Linked DNA regions of Bradyrhizobium diazoefficiens. The protein of the gene in region 1 interacts with the protein of each later gene in a pairwise test. Links are inferred from orthologs where the notes say so. Each region holds a gene or a part of one and is shown on either strand. Other genes may lie near its edges. The genes, in order: cysE and cysK.

Evidence for each region.
Region 2: the proteins of cysE (region 1) and cysK interact in binary tests that used the Escherichia coli proteins (3 or more experiments, as listed by UniProt). The link is inferred for Bradyrhizobium diazoefficiens from one-to-one orthologs.

The regions. Positions count from the first base shown.
Region 1 is NZ_CP067102.1:3,433,841-3,442,505, forward strand. Bases 3,319-6,131 are described here. They hold cysE (serine O-acetyltransferase), read left to right. Parts: upstream 3,319-4,219; coding sequence 4,220-5,044; downstream 5,045-6,131. Other genes in these bases: JJC00_RS15730 (hypothetical protein), read right to left, coding at 3,319-3,943; JJC00_RS15740 (DUF3126 family protein), read left to right, coding at 5,169-5,387; JJC00_RS15745 (PaaI family thioesterase), read right to left, coding at 5,517-5,912. Outside these bases: JJC00_RS15710 (FAD-dependent monooxygenase), read right to left, coding at 1-73; JJC00_RS15715 (zinc-finger domain-containing protein), read right to left, coding at 93-338; JJC00_RS15720 (hypothetical protein), read left to right, coding at 645-1,781; JJC00_RS15725 (alpha/beta fold hydrolase), read left to right, coding at 1,817-2,572; more of JJC00_RS15730, read right to left, coding at 2,453-3,318; JJC00_RS15750 (caspase family protein), read right to left, coding at 6,193-8,040; JJC00_RS15755 (hypothetical protein), read right to left, coding at 8,318-8,665.
Region 2 is NZ_CP067102.1:4,318,439-4,327,133, reverse strand. What follows is about bases 2,750-5,592. They hold cysK (cysteine synthase A), read right to left. Parts: upstream 4,745-5,592; coding sequence 3,755-4,744; downstream 2,750-3,754. Other genes in these bases: tgt (tRNA guanosine(34) transglycosylase Tgt), read right to left, coding at 5,247-5,592; JJC00_RS20185 (hypothetical protein), read left to right, coding at 4,968-5,186; JJC00_RS20195 (BrnA antitoxin family protein), read right to left, coding at 3,512-3,751; JJC00_RS20200 (caspase family protein), read left to right, coding at 2,750-3,418. Outside these bases: JJC00_RS20215 (hypothetical protein), read left to right, coding at 1-233; JJC00_RS20210 (hypothetical protein), read left to right, coding at 178-723; JJC00_RS20205 (DMT family transporter), read left to right, coding at 903-1,778; more of JJC00_RS20200, read left to right, coding at 1,988-2,749; more of tgt, read right to left, coding at 5,593-6,395; JJC00_RS20175 (patatin-like phospholipase family protein), read left to right, coding at 6,625-7,779; JJC00_RS20170 (TetR/AcrR family transcriptional regulator), read left to right, coding at 7,927-8,685.

The DNA.
Region 1 (8,665 bases):
CGGCCAGCGCAAGCGCAGCCGTCAGTCCTCCGATTCCGGCACCGGCAATGACGATCGTTCGCGGGAGGGCCACCCCTGACCGAGATGAGCGGTCAGGCTACCTTGTCCTTCAGCACGCATTCCGGCGGACGGGCTTCGCCCGCCTTCAGGTCGGCCGCGAAGCGGTACAGCGTCGAGCAGTACGGGCAGATGATCTCGTTGTCGTTGCCGAGGTCCAGGAAGACGTGCGGATGATCGAACGGAGGGTTGGCGCCGACGCACATGAACTCTTGCGAGCCGATCTCGATGACGGGGACACCGGCATCGTTATGGAAGTGCGGGACGACATGGTCGGACATCGTAGTTCATCCTGGAGTGGCAATGGCGGCAGACACAATCAGCAGTGACGCGGCATAATTTCGACGCCGCGGACCATACTGATGGGTGCAGGTGATTGCTAGCCCGGCGGAACCGAAAGGTTCGCAATTGCCCCATGCTCATTTGCTCATGCAAATTCGACACAATCTTGCGGCCTGAGAGAAGCCCTTCTTTCGTCGGGGACGTTGTGTCGCAATTTTGGCATACTATGTCAGTGCACGCGTACAATTGCGGCGAAAGACGAACCATCAGGCGCAACTGATCTTAGGACCGTCCAGGCTCTTGGCATGAAGTGGCTGCGAATCAGCTCAGCGTTGACCGGGATCGCTGCATGCAGCTTTGTGCTCGCGCAGGTAGCGCCGCATGCCCGCGAGGCTGGCGCTGTTCTCGCCGCCCAGGACGATCCGGCGGCGCTGTCCGAGCTCAAGCTCGATGCGGCTCTGGCGCACAACGAGCGCCTGGTTCAGGACAATATCGAGGCGGCGCTTGCGGCCTCCGATGCCGATCTCGCCGACAGTTTTGTCGCGCTCGCGCGTGACCGCAACATCGCGCTGCCCGAGGATCTCCTGAGCCGGGTCAGCGATGCCGTCAAAATCGAAAACTCCACCTCGCATTTCGCCAAGCGCTTTGCCACCGGGCTCGTCACCGGCAATGCCGACGACGTCGCGAGTCTCTCGGGAACGGTGGCCGGCGATCTCTTCGTGATCGGCGATATCAGGGACGTCATCCGTGAAAGCAAGCATCTCGCCATGGGCGAGAACACCGATCGCCTCGTGCTCGGCCTTGCGACCGCGGGCCTCGCGGTGACGGCGGTGACCTATGTGTCGGCCGGCGGTGCCGCGCCGGTGCGCGCCGGGCTGACACTGGTGAAGGATGCCCGCAAGGTCGGGCGGCTCGGCGAAGGTCTCGCCGCATGGGCCGGCCGGTCGGCGCGCGAAGTGGTCGATACGCCGATGCTTCAGAACGCTGTTTCCAAGGGTTCGGTGTTCCGCCCGGGTGAGACGGTGAGCGCGATCAAGGCCGCGTTCCGCGTCGAGAAGGCCGGTGCGCTGGTCCGGCTCGGCAAGGACGTCACGCGCGTGGCCGAGAAGACCGGCACGCGCGGCGCCATGGACACGCTGCGCATCGCCGAGGGTCCGAAGGATGTCGCGCGCGCGGCGCGGCTTGCGGAAGCGCAAGGAAGCAAGACACGCGCGATCATGAAGGTGCTCGGCCGCGGCGCGCTGCTGCTCCTCGGCGGCGCGTTCGATCTCACGCTCTGGCTATTCGGCGCAGCGTTGACACTGTTCGGCCTGTTATCCTCGATCAAGGCGACCACCGAGCGCCTGACACAAGCCTGGTGCGATCGCAGGCGGGCGCGGAGGCTGCGTCAGGCGCGGATCGCTGCTGAGGCCGCTCTGGCAAACACGGCCGTCACGGCCTAAGATCAACCCATCCCCAAAACACTGCGGAACTGATGATGCCGAGCTTTCACAACGGCGCCGTTGAAATTGCCTATCTCGACGAAGGCGAGGGCGATCCGATCATCCTGGTGCACGGCTTTGCCTCGAGCAAGAACGTGAACTGGGTCTATCCGACCTGGGTCTCGGAACTGCGCAAGAACGGCCGCCGCGTCATTGCCCTGGACAATCGCGGTCATGGCGAAAGCGCAAAACTCTACGAGCCCGCGCAGTACTCGATTCCCACCATGGCCGGCGACGTGCTCGCGCTGATGGACCATCTCGCCATCCCGCAGGCCGACATCATGGGCTATTCGATGGGCGGGCGGATGACGGCCTGGCTCGGCCTGAACGAGCCGCAGCGGCTGCGCTCGGCGATCCTCGGCGGCATCGGCATCGGCGGCCTGATCGAGGGCACCGGGCCCGGCGAGAACGTGGCGAAGGCGCTGGAAGCGCCCTCGCTCGACGACGTCACCGATCCCGTCGGCCGCACCTTTCGCGCCTTCGCCGATCAGACCCGCTCCGATCGCCGTGCGCTCGCTGCCTGCCTGCGTGGCACGCGCGATCTCATGACCAGGGGCGAGGCCGCGCGCATCGACGTGCCCGTGCTGATCGCGGTCGGCTCGACCGATGACGTTGCGGGTTCGGCCAGCGCGTTAGCTGCGATCATCCCCGGCTCGGACGTGCTCGATATTCCGGGCCGCGACCACATGCGCGCGGTCGGCGACAAGGTCTACAAGACCGGCGTGCTCGACTTCCTGTCGCGCCGCGGCTGAGGCCTCATCCGCCGGCTCTTCGTCGTCGTCGTCGCCGATCGATCGAAACAGCGCCATCAGCACCACGAAGGTCGCAACCCACACCATGCGCGCGCCGTAGCGGTCGTGCGGGCCCGAGATCACGCCGCAGATGAAGGCGTTGCCGAGCAGGGCCAGCGTCACCGTGGCCGCCAGCAGCGTCAGGTCGTCGAGCCTTCGATGGGCGAGCGCGTGTCCGAGCAGTGCGAGCAGACCCAGCATCGAGACCAGTGCGACCGGCACGTGCAGCCAGTTGATGTAGTCGAAATCGAGGCCCCAATTCTGCTGGCGCGCCGCGCGCATCGGCGCGACCTGCGTCGGGATGTAGCGCTCGATGATGCCGTAGGTGTGCGGAATCCAGACACTGGCGCCTTCGCCGGTCGCCACATGCAGCAATTGCTGCCCCATCGCGCGCAAGGCCGCGCCGGCTTGCCAGGCCGGATAGTCGGCGAGCGATTGCACGACGATGGCCCCCATCTCGTCGTTCATGCCTTCGAAGCGGCCGAGCGTGTTGAACATGCTCTTGCCCCACAGGAATTCATCGGCCGTCGCCGGCAGCTCGTCGCGATAGGGACAGAGCTTGAACTTTTCGCGCGGGCAATTGTCGCTCAGGAATCGCGCGACAATGCCGTCCTGCATCATACGGCCGAACGCGACGCCGGTGCCGCCGGGCGTCCAGGCCCATTTGCCCGACAGCGCGTGGTTGGCCGCGATCAGCATCAGGCCGCCCGCGACGATCGTGAGGCTCGCCTGCGCCAGCCCGGCAATCGGGAGACGGCGCCCGAGGAACGGCTGCATCATCCAGCCGGCGACGCAGAGCCCGAGCAGCACGCCGAGCGTGGCGCTGTGGGTCGCGGCGGCAAAGGCGGTGAAGGCGAACAGCGAGATTTTTTCGAGCACCGAGGTCCGGCTTGCACCAACGATCAGCAGGAACAGCGACAGGATCGACAGTCCCGCAAAGATGTCGGTGAGCAGCATGCTGGCGAGCCAGGGCAGGGCCGTCGACAGGATCAGCAGCAGGCTGATCGCGACGAAGCGGAATGTCTGCATCAGGCCGAGCACGCGCAGCGTCAGCTGCAACAGCCACAACGTCGCCAGCGACTGGACCGCGAGGTTGATCCAGAAGCCGAAATTCTCGCCATAATGCAGATAGAGACCGAACACGGTGGACCGGCTGGGAACGAGATAGCCTTCGTACCAGCGCGCCAGATAGCCGCCGGTATCCCATTGCAACAGCGGATATCCGTTCCAGAATGCCGGCGCGATCAGGAGGAGGGGCAGAGCCACCGCCGCCAGCTGCAGCCAGAACGACCCGGCGGCGCGGGCGCGCAAAATATCGGTGGTGATGCTCAAATCCGCTCCCCGTCCCCGACAGACCATGACCGCAATAACGTTCGGGACGAAATTCACCAATAGTTTGACGCCGCCCGGCTTGAATTTGGCGAGACTCTGACCATTTTGAGCCGACCTTGCCGCTTGGGGCGTTCCGAGAACCTATTGTGTTTCAACGCGTTGGTATGCTTTCGCGGGGCAAGGCACTGTTCACTCTCAGGCAAGCCCGTCAGGACTTTGCCGCCTAGACTGTGCTATAGAGCCAGCCAAACGAGCCAATTCGAAAGAGCAGATCCCATGGCAGTGCATCAGGTCAATCCGGGAGGAAAGCTCGCAACGCTCGATCCGATCTGGGACCGGATCCGCGGCGAGGCGGAGGACATCGTCCATCGCGAGCCCGAGCTTGCGACCTTCATCTATTCGACGGTGCTGCACCACAGCCGCCTCGAGGATTCGGTGGTCCACCGCGTCGCCGACCGGCTCGATCACGCCGCGTTCTCCGGCGATCTGGTGCGCCAGACCTATGACGAAGCGCTGCGCGAGGATCCCGATCTCGGCAACGCCTTCCGCGCCGATCTCGTCGCCGTCTACGACCGCGATCCCGCCACCTCGCGCTTCATCGATCCCTTGCTCTACTTCAAGGGCTTTCACGCGCTCCAGACCCATCGCCTCGCGCACTGGCTCTATCTGAAGGGCCGCAAGGATTTTGCGTATTATCTGCAGAGCCGCGCTTCCGCGGTGTTCCAGACCGACATCAATCCCGCCGCGCGCATCGGCCGCGGCATTTTCCTCGACCACGCCACCGGTTTCGTCTGCGGCGAGACCGCGGTGATCGAGGACGACGTCTCGATCCTGCACGGCGTCACGCTCGGCGGCACCGGCAAGGAGAACGAGGACCGTCATCCCAAGATCCGCCACGGCGTGCTGATCGGCGCCGGTGCAAAAATCCTCGGCAATATCGAGATCGGCCATTGCGCGCGCATCGCCGCAGGCTCGGTCGTGGTCAAGCCGGTGCCGCACAACGTCACGGTCGCGGGCGTGCCGGCCAAGATCGTGGGCGAAGCCGGCTGTGCCGAGCCGTCGCGCACCATGGACCAGATGATCAACGCGCTGGGGCTTTGAGACTAGCGCGTTAAGGGCCGGATATTCCGGCCCTTTTCGTCCCCAAATTCTTTGGCGATTCATGCTGGCGGTTGGCCGCGTCTCGTCCTAAAACCCGCCGACCAATTTTGATCGGAGACTTGCCGTGGACGTCAAAGAAGTCAGAAAGTTAGATGCGTATTTGAAGCGCGTATTCGGCAATCCCAAGATCCGCGTCGTGCCGCGGCCGAAGAAGGACGACTCCGCCGAGGTCTATATCGGCGAGGAGTTCATCGGCGTGCTGTTCGTTGACGACGAGGACGATGATCGCTCGTTCCAGTTCCAGATGGCGATCCTGGAAGACGATCTGGTCGATCAGGAATAGCCACTCTCTCTCGTCATTGCGAGCGACGCGAAGCAATCCAGAGTCCCTCCGCGGATGCAGCCTGGATTGCTTCGCTTCGCTCGCAATGACGGATCCTATCCCCGCGACCGCCGTCGCGGCCTCACAACTCTATTTCTTTGCCAGAATCCGCAGCCGCGCCGTGGCGTCGGCGACCGTAATGCCCTCCGCATCGATGAGCTCGGCTTGCACGACCATGTCGTGCTCCGTCTGCTCGATCACCCGCGCCCGCGCCGTAATGGCTCCCACCGCCGCAGGTCTCAGGAAGCGCGTGTCGAGGCTCCTGGTGACCACGGTCAGGTCAGGCGAGAGTCTTGCGAGCCCGCAAGCCCCGGTGGCGGAGTCCAGCATCGCCGCGAGAAATCCGCCCTGGACGGTCCCGTGCCTGTTGGTGAACGCGACCTGAGCCTGGAAGCGGATCACGGCATGCCCGCTCTCGTCAGTGCCAATCCATTCGCGTCCCAGGAGTTGGGCGCCTGGTGGCAAGTTTTCTGCTGCATCGGTCATATCGGTCGCCGCAATGATTTCGTGACGGTAAGGGGTATCAAGCAGTCGATCCCGCGCAAGGCGGTTCAGTCAATCTGCTCGCCAACGAGATGACGATACGTCCTGCGCTTTGGCGCTGGATGGCGCAGCTATTCGTTCATGGCGAAGAGCGCGGCCATTACGGCGACACTCAGTCACATTAGATGTAGGTCAACGAGAAGACGGTGGCGGTCGCGCAAAATCAGCGGATTTGGCGCACTGTCAGCGTAGCCTCTTGAAGCCTGTACCTGCGGTGCCGAAGCTAATTACAAACTTCCACTATTCCCCCCCGCCGCCATAGATCGGTAGGACTGGCCTGTTGTGCGCGACAGCCAGGCTGAACCGGACGACAACCCGCGTTGTTGCAAATCATTTGTCCGGTTGCTTGCGGCTTCGCGGGCGCGGCCTCGCCGTTCTTCCTTTGGTCGTCTCGCTTCTTGGCATCCTCGCGGGTCGCAACCGGCTTCTTGTCCTGGACCTTCTCGCATTCATTGTCATCGTTGATGCGATAGCCGGCGCGGCATGCGATCTTCACGCAAGCGTCGCCGTCGGCTTTGAAGCCATGATCGCACACCAGCGGGCAGACCCGGCCCGGCTTGGCCTTGATCGCGTCGAGCGCGTCGAAGCTCGCGACCTTGGCGTCGAACTTCGTCCCGGCATATTTGTTGAACAGCGTCAGCGAGCGTTGCGATGACGCATTCCAGTCGCCATCGGCAGCGGTGGCCAGACAGCCGACGCGGCGCAGCTCGGACTGAACGAGCTTTGCCGTGTCTGCGGGGGACAAGCTCGGCTGCGATGAGGTCGGCGCAACGGCTGCAACCTTCTGTGCGCTATCGGCGACTTGCTGCTTCTCGGCAGCTTGCTTCTCTGCGGCAGCCTTGTCGTTCGCGATCTTGTCGGCAAGCGCCTTCTCAGCGGCTTGCTTGTCGGCCAACGCTTTCGCGACCGCGGCCTCGGCGTCCTTGCGGCGCTGCTCGGCTGCGGCCGCCTTGGCCTCCTCGATCTGCTTGGCCTTTTCCGCGGCAAGGCGGACGTTTTCGGCGGCCTTGGCGGCGGCGGCCGCTTTCTCCTGCTCGGCCTTGTTGGCACGCTCGGCTGCGAGCCTTGCCTTTTCGTCTTCGGCTTGGCGTGCCTTCGCGGCCGCAATTGCGCGCGCCTCCTCGGCCGCGACGTTCTTCAGTTGCGCGCGGGCGAGGCCCGCATAGAATCCGTCGGGATAGGCCTGCAGGAATGCTTCCCATGCGTCTCGGTTTCCCGCCTGGAGCGCCAGCTCATAGTCCCGGCGCACGCTGTCCTGGGGATTGGCTTGCGGGCCCGGCGCTGCTGCCGGTTTGGCCGGCACCAGCGAAACATCGTCGCCGCCGAGCGAGCCGTACACATACGGCTCCTGCTTGTAGCCGGTGGTCTTGAGGACGTCGTCGCGCACGAAGCCGAACGCCTTGCGGAGGTCGAGGCCCGGCATCGGCAGACGCTCGACGAGAGCGGTGGCAAACGGGCTGTTCTTCGCGTCGCCGTCCGAGGCGGTCGAGCCGGCCTTCGCCGCGAAGGCAATCATGGTGTTCGGGCTGGTCGGCTCGACCTTGGCAAGGCCACGCCCAATTGCCCGGGCGGCGATCGTCCGCTTCATGGTCTTGGCGAACGGGTTGTCGCGACAGGCATCCAGGATGACGAGTCGGAGCTGCTTGGCAGGCTCGACCGCGAACAGGGCGCGGTCCAACGGCAGCGTTTCGTCGAGGACGTCGCTGTCGGTCTCGAGCGTCGCATCGGTGGGGATCAGATAATTCGTCCCGTCGAGCTCAATTCCGTGGCCGGCATAATAGACCACCGCAACGTCGGCCTCGCGCGCCTTGCCACCAAAATCGCGCAGCGCCTTGCGCATCTCGGCGACGTTCAGGTCGAGCTTGACATCGACCGTATCGAAGCCGGCCTTCCTGAACATGCCGCCGACCAGCGCGGCATCGTTCGCGGGGTTCGCCAGCCTCGCCACGTTCTTGTAAGCCGAGTTGCCCATGACGAGCGCGACGCGCCTTTCGGCCTGTGCGGAGCCGGTCCCAAGCCAGGTCGCAAACCAAGTCGAAACAATCAACAAAACAAACAGCCGAAGCCGCATTCCAGCCCCCGAATGCAATCGCGTCAGATTATTCGCAGAATGGCCAAATGCAATCCACGATCAGTGATGCTTGTCACACATCCCTGCGCCATCCAGTCAACGGGGCGCCGAGCCGGGATGCGTGACCGCATCATTCAAATCAAATTCCCCACGATGCCCAGTGTGCCCCTGTTTTGCCCGACGGGTCAAGCTCGTCTTCGAAAAAAACGAAGCCATGCCCATGCCTGTCTACTGTGCATGGGGTTGTTTTCGACTTTTTGTCGGGCTGGCTCCGCGTTCAGCTCCGCGGCCCGCGCAACTGCGTTATCAGCCGCTCCATCGCGTCCGCGACGTCGCGCCATTGCGACAGCCAGCTGCGCGGAAAGCGGAAGGTGAGGTCGGCGCCGCCGACGCGGCGCTCGGACAGGCACATGCCGGGCGTGGCTGCATCGCGCGTGCAGCGCGCGGCGAGGGCGGGGCTCGTCGCGGAATAGAAATCCTCGCTGCCATAGGGCGTGTCGCTGCGGAACATCCGCATCGTCAGCCCATCGCCCGGCGTTGCCGCAGCCTGGTCGAAATAGCGCGGATAGATCGTCGCGGTTCGCTGCTGGGGCGACAGCGCATCGTGATGCGCCGATATCGACAG
Region 2 (8,695 bases), 880 kb from region 1 along the record:
AGACCGGCTCCTGTGAGCCGACCGCAAGCTCCATGCTGACGGTTGCCGACGGCAAGATCAGCGCACCCGGCGCTAACGTTTCCGGCACCATCGGTAGTGGGGGTCTTGTGAAAGTTTCGATCAATGGTGCATATGCTAACGGTCAACTCAGCGGCAACGCCGGATCGGGGAAGTGGAATGGAGCATCTGCAGGCATACCGTGCAGCGGGCGGTGGGAAGCATCGCGCCAATAAGCAATTCGGGACGAACCTCCTCAACCGGCGGCTGCTGATGGCGGCCGCCGTTTTGTTTGTGACAGCTGCCACCGGCTCGGAGAGCAAGGCCCAGGTCGGCCCGTTCGCGCCCATGGCGGGCACGTGGAGCGGCGGCGGCACGGTCGTTCTCGATGACGGATCGACCGAACGGATCCGCTGCCGGGCCAAATATGCGCCGATCGGCCCCACCATGGAAATGTCGCTGACCTGCGCCAGCGACGCCTACAAGTTCAACCTCAGCGCCAACGTCAAGGCCGAGGGCAGCGCCATCACCGGAAGCTGGAGCGAGGCGAGCCGCAACATCAGCGGCGCCTTGCAGGGGCGTGGTGGCGGCGGAAACTTCGAGGTGGTGGCCTCGACCGCCAGCTTCAACGCCAACATTGCACTGAGGACGAGCGGCAACAAGCAGATCGTCACCATCCGCGCGGACAGCCAATTCCGCGGCGCCAACATCTCGATGTCGAGATAAGGCAGTACGGTGACACGACAATCGATCCGGCGAACCCCGCCGGATCGATTTTTTTATGCGGCCGCCATGTCAGGCTCGTAATTGCCGCCGAAATGCATCGCTGCACCGGCAGATTTGGCCGTTGCAAACGGCGGCGATGTCGCCGATACCGGCCCTCCCCCAGGATTCCTGCTTCCCGCATGAGCACGACACCGTCCAAATCCATGGCAGCCTTCTGGATGGCCGGCTGGCTGTCGCTGATGCTGATCATGGCGGTAGCCGGACGCGAAGCCACGCGCGAACTGAACGTCTTTGAGATCATGGAGGTGCGCTCGCTGGCAGGCTTCGTGCTGCTTTTGCCGATCATCTACCGCGCGGGCGGCTTCAGGGTGCTGAGGACACAGCGCCTGCCGCAACATATCGCGCGCAACTTCGTGCACTACGTCGCCCAGCTCGGCTGGTTCTTCGCGCTGACACTGATCCCGATCGGCCAGGTGGTAGCGATCGAATTCACCATGCCGATCTGGACGGCGATCCTCGCGGCGAGCTTCCTGTCCGAGCGCATGACTCCGTGGAAGATCACGGCCATCGTGCTCGGTCTCGTCGGCGTGATCGTCATCGTCCGGCCCGCCACCGGCGAGATCAATCCGGGCCAGCTGATCGCGCTCGGCGCCGCCATGGGCTTTGGCGTCTCGATGGCGCTGGTCAAATCACTGAGCCGCACCGAAAGCGCGCTCTCGATTCTGTTCTGGATGATCGTCGTGCAATCGGTCGCAGGCTTCGTGCCGACGCTGTTCGTCTGGACCTGGCCGTCGGCCTATGTCTGGGCCTGGTTGGGCGTCATTGCCGTCTGCGGCACCTTCTCGCACTACTGCCTCGCCAGCGCGATGCGCTACGCCGACGCCACCATCGTCGTACCCATGGACTTCCTGCGGGTCCCCCTGACCGCGACCGCCGGTTGGCTGCTTTATTCCGAGCGGCTCGACACCTGGACCGTGCTTGGCGCGGCCCTGATCCTGTGCGGCAATCTCCTGAATTTGAAGCCGCCCGCCCCGGTTCCCGCCCGCGCGCAATGAACCCGCACGCGGCCTGACGCGACAAATCCAATGGTCGAGGGTGATTTGGATCACGTTCGAGAGCGCTTCCATCGTGCACACTCGGTCACGGAGCAGCGGGTTGGTGAGTTGAGTGAACTGTCGTTTTGCTAGCGCGAAGACGGTCGCTTTCGTGTAAATTCGACGCCAATTTGTTGCTGCCTGTCATTCGATTCTGTTGGGGATTTCAGATGCGCACTCTCACGATCATTATTTCGCTGATGTGCATGGCACTGTCGGTCAGCGCCGCCAAGGCCGATCGCCGCGTCGCCTTCGTCGTCGGCAACGGCGCCTACAAGAATGTCGCACAATTGCCGAACCCGCCGATCGACGCCAAGGCGATGGCGTCGACGCTGCGCAATGTCGGCTTCGAGGTGATCGAAGGGTCCAACCTCACCCGCGACCAGATGACGGAAAAGCTGCTCGACTTCGGCCGCAAGGCGCAGGGCTCCGATGTCGCGGTGTTCTATTATGCCGGTCACGGCATCGCTGTCGGCGGCAGCAACTATCTTCTGCCCGTCGATGCCGACATCAAGTCGGAAATGGACGTCAAGCTCGGCGCCGCCATCAATATCGACCTGACGCTCGACCAGACCATGGGCGACGCCAAGGTGAAGCTGGTCTTCCTCGACGCCTGCCGCGACAATCCCTTTGCCGCCAAGATCAAGTCGAACTCGGCGACCCGCAGCGTCAACGTGCAAAGCGGTCTGGCTGAAATGAAGTCTGGCGAAGGCACGCTGATCGCGTTTGCCACGGGCCCGGGCCAGACCGCGCTCGATGGCCAGGAGGGCAATAACAGCCCGTTCACCCGCGCGCTGATCGACAACATCACCAAGCCGGGCATCGAGATCCAGCAGGCGATGACCTCGGTGCGCGCCCAGGTCAATGAAGAGACCCACAAGGGTCAGCTTCCCTGGGGCCACACCAATTTGATCGGCGCCGTCTATCTCAACCCGGCGCAGCAGACCCAGCAGGTCGCCAACGCGGCACCGACCGCCTCGAGCCGCACGCCAGCGGCGGCTGCCAGCAGCAGCTCCGACGGTGTCGAGCTCGAATATTGGCGCTCGGTCAAGGAAACCAACAAGCCGGAAGAGCTCAACGCCTACCTCTCGGCCTATCCGAACGGCCAGTTCAAGGCCTTAGCGCTGGCGCGGCTTGCGGCGATCCAGAACGGGCCGTCGACCACGACCCGCAACCTCAATGCCGGCGTCGATCCCGCGACCTTCACCGATGACGCCAGCCAGCTCACCGAGGACCAGATCGGCCTCGACAAGGGTCAGCGCCGCGACGTGCAGCGCCGCCTCAACGGGCTCGGCTTCGACACCAAGGTGACCGGCGCGTTCAACGACGAGACCCGCACCGTGCTCAAGCGCTGGCAGGCCGCCCGCAGCTATCCCTCGACCGGCTTCCTCAACAAGCTCCAGCACAAGGCCCTGCTCTCCGAGATCGTGGCGTCGGCGCCGACCGCAAGCGATGACAGCGCGAAGCCGGCCCGACGTGCCCCCGCGCAAGCCCAGAGCGCACCCGCACCCGCGCCCCGTCACAGCGGCGGCGGCGATGCCGGCGCGGCCTTCATGGGCGGCGTCGTCGGCGGCATGATGGGCGGCATGTTCCGCCGCTGAGGCGAGACCGAACTCTCAGAACACAAAAGCCCGGCTCGCGCCGGGCTTTTTCGTTGGTACGACCGTGCCGCCGCATACTCCATCAGAGGTTGGCTACTTCCCCGCAGCCTTCCGCAGCGCCTCGTTGATGCGGTCCTGCCAGCCGGGGCCGCCCGCCTGGAAATGCTCCAGCACGTCCTGGTCAATGCGCAGCGTGACCTGCTCCTTGACCCCCGGCGCCACGTTCTGCTTCGGCGGCGCCACGGCGACCTTGGCCGTCACCTTCTTGAACGCCGCCTCGGCCTCCGACCGCGCATCGCCCAGCGTACGTGGCCGTCTCGGTTGATCCGCCATCTCTCAGATTCCTTCAAACATAACTGTCGAAAGATACCGCTCGGCGAAGGACGGCACTATAGCCAGGATGGTTTTTCCAGCAGCTTCCGGCCGCTTGCCGATCTCGAGCGCTGCGGCGATCGCAGCACCGGACGAGATGCCGCCCGGGATCCCCTCATGCCGCGCCAGCGCCCGCGACATCTCGATCGCCGTGGTCGAGTTGATCTTCACGATCTCGTCGATCACGGAGCGGTCGAGGATGTCAGGAATGAAGCCCGCGCCGATGCCCTGGATCTTGTGCGGCGTGTGCTGGCCGCCTGACAGCACCGGGCTCTCCTCGGGCTCGACCGCAACCACGCGCAACGACGCCTTGCGCGGCTTCAGCACCTGACCGACACCGGTGATGGTGCCGCCAGTACCAACGCCGGCGACGAAGAAGTCGATATTGCCGGCGGTGTCGTTCCAGATCTCCTCCGCCGTGGTACGACGATGCACCTCGGGATTGGCGAGATTCTTGAACTGCTGCGGCATCACCGAGTTCGGCGTCGTCTTCAGAAGTTCTTCGGCCGCGGCGATCGAGCCTTTCATGCCTTGCGCGGCCGGCGTCAGCACCAGCTCGGCGCCGAGGAAGGCCAGCATCTTGCGTCGCTCGATCGACATCGATTCCGGCATTACCAGCTTCAGCCGGTAGCCGCGCGAGGCCGCGACGAAGGCGAGCGCGATGCCGGTATTGCCGGAGGTCGGCTCGATCAGCACGGTGTCGGGCTTGATGATGCCCGCCTTCTCCATGGCGATGATCATGGCCGCGCCGATGCGGTCCTTCACGCTCGCAGCCGGACTGAAATATTCAAGCTTTGCCAGAATGGTCGCATTGACGCCGTGCATGCCCGGCAACCGGCGCAGGCGCACGATCGGCGTGTCGCCAAAAGCCTCGACGATCGAATCATAGATCCGGCCGCGGCCGGGCTGGTGCGATGCACTGGTCATTGCAGCCTTCTCGGACGATGCGTCCATGATGAACTCCCTGTAGCGACAATTTGCGCATTTATCGCAGCGTTTGCGCAGTTACGGACAGCTTGTGACGACACACAAGCGACAATGCGGTACATGTTAAGTACGCTGCATCGCAAAATCGCGTGAGCTGTAATTAGCAGAAAATCAACGCATTTGTGTTGCGGCCTCGTCAACTGATTCTGCTTATGTTAGACTTAGGTCTAGAAGCAGAGAGGTCACCACGATGTCAGCAGTCGCTGAAGTGTTGTCGACCGTCGCACCAAGGCGCGAACCGCGCTGCAGTGAGTTGCCCACCTGTCCCGTGTGCGCCGACTCCATGGTCGCCGCCGAAGCCTCCGCTTACGTCTCGGACCACGTGATCAGCTATCTCTGGACCTGCGACACTTGCGGCTACGGCTTCGTCACCAAGCACGCCGTCAAGCAGCGGCTCGTCTGCAATTGATCTTTGCTGTTTGAGCATGATCTGATCGGAAAACCGCTTCACACTTTTCCGCATCATGCTCTACCGAGGGGCGATATCGCCCCTCGCCCAGCCCTCGCGCGTACGCTGATAGAACTCGTCGAACGTTCCGTGTGAGATCGCGTCCCTGATGCCCTGCATCAGGAACTGGTAGTAAGCGACATTGATTTCGGACAGCAGCATCGCCCCCAGCGTCTCGCCGGCCTTGACTAGGTGGTGCAGGTAAGCGCGCGCGCAGTTGCACGCTGACGGCCATGAGCTTTCCCCGTCGAGCGGACGCGGATCGTCGGCGTGGCGCGCGTTGCGCAGATTGACCTGACCGAAGCGCGTGAAGGCCACGCCATGGCGGCCGTTGCGCGTCGGCATCACGCAATCGAACATGTCGACGCCGCGCTTCACCGCCTCGAGAATGTCGTCGGGCGTGCCGACGCCCATCAAATAGCGCGGGCGGTCGGTCGGCAGCGCCGGCGCCGTCTCGTCGATCATCGCCAGCATCACCGCCTGCGGCTCGCCGACGGCAAGGCCGCCGATCGCATAGCCGTGGAAGCCGATCTCGACGAGTCCTTGCGCGCTGACATGGCGCAGCTGAGGGATGTCGCCGCCCTGCACGATGCCGAACAGCATATAGCCGTCGGGCGCGCTCTCGAAGGCTCGCTTGCTTCTCTCGGCCCAGCGCAGCGACAGCTGCATCGCGCGCTCGATATCGTCGCGTTCCGCCGGCAGCCGCACGCATTCGTCCATCTGCATGGCGATGTCGGAGCCGAGCAGGCGCTGCACCTCGATCGAGCGCTCCGGCGACAGTTCGATCTTGGCGCCATCGATATGCGAGCGGAAGGTGACGGCGTGCTCGCTGATCTTGCGCAGGTCCGACAGCGACATCACCTGGAAGCCACCGGAATCCGTCAGCATCGGCCCGTTCCAGCCGGTAAACCGCTGCAGGCCGCCGAGGGCGTTGATGCGCTCCGCGCCGGAACGCAGCATCAGATGATAGGTGTTGCCGAGCACGATGTCGGCGCCGGCGTCACGCACCTCGCGCCAATGCATGCCCTTCATGGCGCCGGCCGTGCCGACCGGCATGAAGGCCGGCGTCCGCACCACGCCATGCGGCGTGGTCAGGCGGCCGGTGCGCGCCGAGCCATCGGTCGCGAGCAGTTCGAAATGATTGGGTACACCAGGATCAGGAAGATTCATGGCGGTGCTTATTGCGTGTCGGGACATGTCGATCAACCCGCTCGGACCGCGTTGCCCCAGACTGGGACACCGCTGACGTGGACGTGATATCGATCACGCTTGATAAATAAAACGATACAGTTTAGTTTAGTGCCGGGGACTGGACGAGACGCCGCGGCAAATTGCCGGCGGCCGTAGATGCGTGATCGTCAGCCACCGACCGATGCCCCTCCCCAATTGCTCGACTAACATGTCCAGCCTCCCCGATGGTTGGACAAGGCGGACAGGCGCCCGCCTGATCAGATCGCTGGCACTCGCGTGCAGCCTGGCACTCGCCTCCTGCACCTCGCTCCCCCGCACGCCCTATTCGGCGGCCGATGCGAGTGCTTCGCGCGTGCTCGATATCGACGGCCTGCGGCGCTACGCCGACGAGCCCATCACGAAGTTCAGCTTCGAGCAGGACAAGGTGACCGGGAGCAGAACCTATCTGGCACTATCAGGGGGCGGTGCCGATGGCGCCTATGGCGTCGGCGTGTTGAACGGCTGGACCGCGGCGCGTAACCGCCCGACATTCTCCGTCGTCTCGGGCGTGAGCACCGGCGGCCTGATCGCTCCCTTTGCCTTCCTCGGATCGCAATATGACGCTACGATTCGAGAACTCTACACCAGCGGCATCGCCGAAAGCCTGCTGAACGATCCCAGCATCATCCGCGTGCTGTTCGGCTCCGGCCTGTTCGGCAATACGCGACTGCGCGAGCTGGTCGCGCGCTATGTCGGGCCGGAGATCATGGCACAGGTCGCCCGCGAGAATGCCAAGGGCCGACGGCTCTTGGTGGTCACCACCGATCTCGACACCCAGCGCACCGCGATCTGGGACATGGGCAAGATCGCCGCGGTCGGCACGCCCGAGGCGTTAAAGCTGTTTCGCGACGTGATGGCGGCGTCCGCCAGCATTCCCCTGGTATTTCCGCCGATCCTGATCGAGGCCGAAGGCCAGGGCCGCAGGTTTCAGGAAATGCATGTCGACGGCGGCGTGACGGCGCCGGTGCTGACCTTGCCAGAGGCCCTGCTGTTCCAGGGGCGCCTGCCTGGCAACGCGAAGATGGACATCTACATCCTCGTCAACAAGAAGATCGAACGCAACTTCGAGCTCGTCGCCAACAGCACGATCGATGTCGCCTCACGCAGCCTGTCCTCGATCACGCAATCGCAGACGCGCTCGATCATCTTCTCGACCTATGATTTCGCCCAGCGCAACCACCTCGGCTTCCATCTCTCTTATATCGAGCGCGATTATCCGGCGCCGCCGTCCGAAGGCTTCGACACCGGCTATATGCGGGCGCTCTATCAGTACGGATACGAGAAAGCGGCAGGCGGCCAGGCCTGGACTTCGCGGATGCCGTGAGGTCCGCGCGGCGGAACACCGTTGGTGCGAGACCGTTGACGATACGGCCAATTCGGCCAGATTGGCGATGACGCCCCGGTTGCCGCGCGTTATACAGCTACGAGCACTGGCACGACCGCGCAGGAATCATTGGGCATATCATTGGGCATGGGATTGGCTGTGGCCAAGGCAAGAACGGCAGCACCTCGGCGCGAGGCCTCGAAATCGCGCGGCGGCCGGCCGACCAAGAGTGCCGCGATCGAGCGCGATCAGCGGCTGATCGAGGTCGCCACCCGCCTGTTCCTCGACCGCGGATTTGATGCGACCTCGCTCGACGCGGTAGCGGAAGCGGCTCGCGTGAGCAAGCCGACCGTCTATTCCCGTTACGGCGACAAGCGCGGGCTGTTCACGGCGGTGCTGAGGCGCGAGATTGCGCGCTGGCTTGCGCCGCTGTCGGCTGCAGCCGAGATGCAGCTGGGCAGCTCGTCCGACATTTCGGTCGAACAGCGGCTGGTGGAGATCGGGCGCGAAATGCTCAATTTCACCTGCGGGCCCGACGCCATGGCCTTCAGCCGCATGATGACGTCGCAAGCCATCAACTTCCCTGACATCGCCAAGCTCGGCAAGGAAGAAGGCTGGCTCAAGGCCGTCGCTACGACCACGCGCTTCTTCGACCATCTGGCGGCGCAAGGCGCGCTCGACGTCGACGACACCACGATCGCGGCCGAAGTGTTCCTCGACGTTGTCGTCGGCCACACTCACCGCATGGCGACGTTCGGCACGCCGATGGAATTCAAAGCCGCCGAAAAGCGGATGCGCGCGGCGATCAAGCTGTTCCTGGCCGGCGCGCTCGGACCCGCCGACCGGCTCAAAGAAACTGCAAAAGACACAGCCAAAGCTCCGCAACGGCGCCGCTCCTCCCGCTGACATTTCCGTG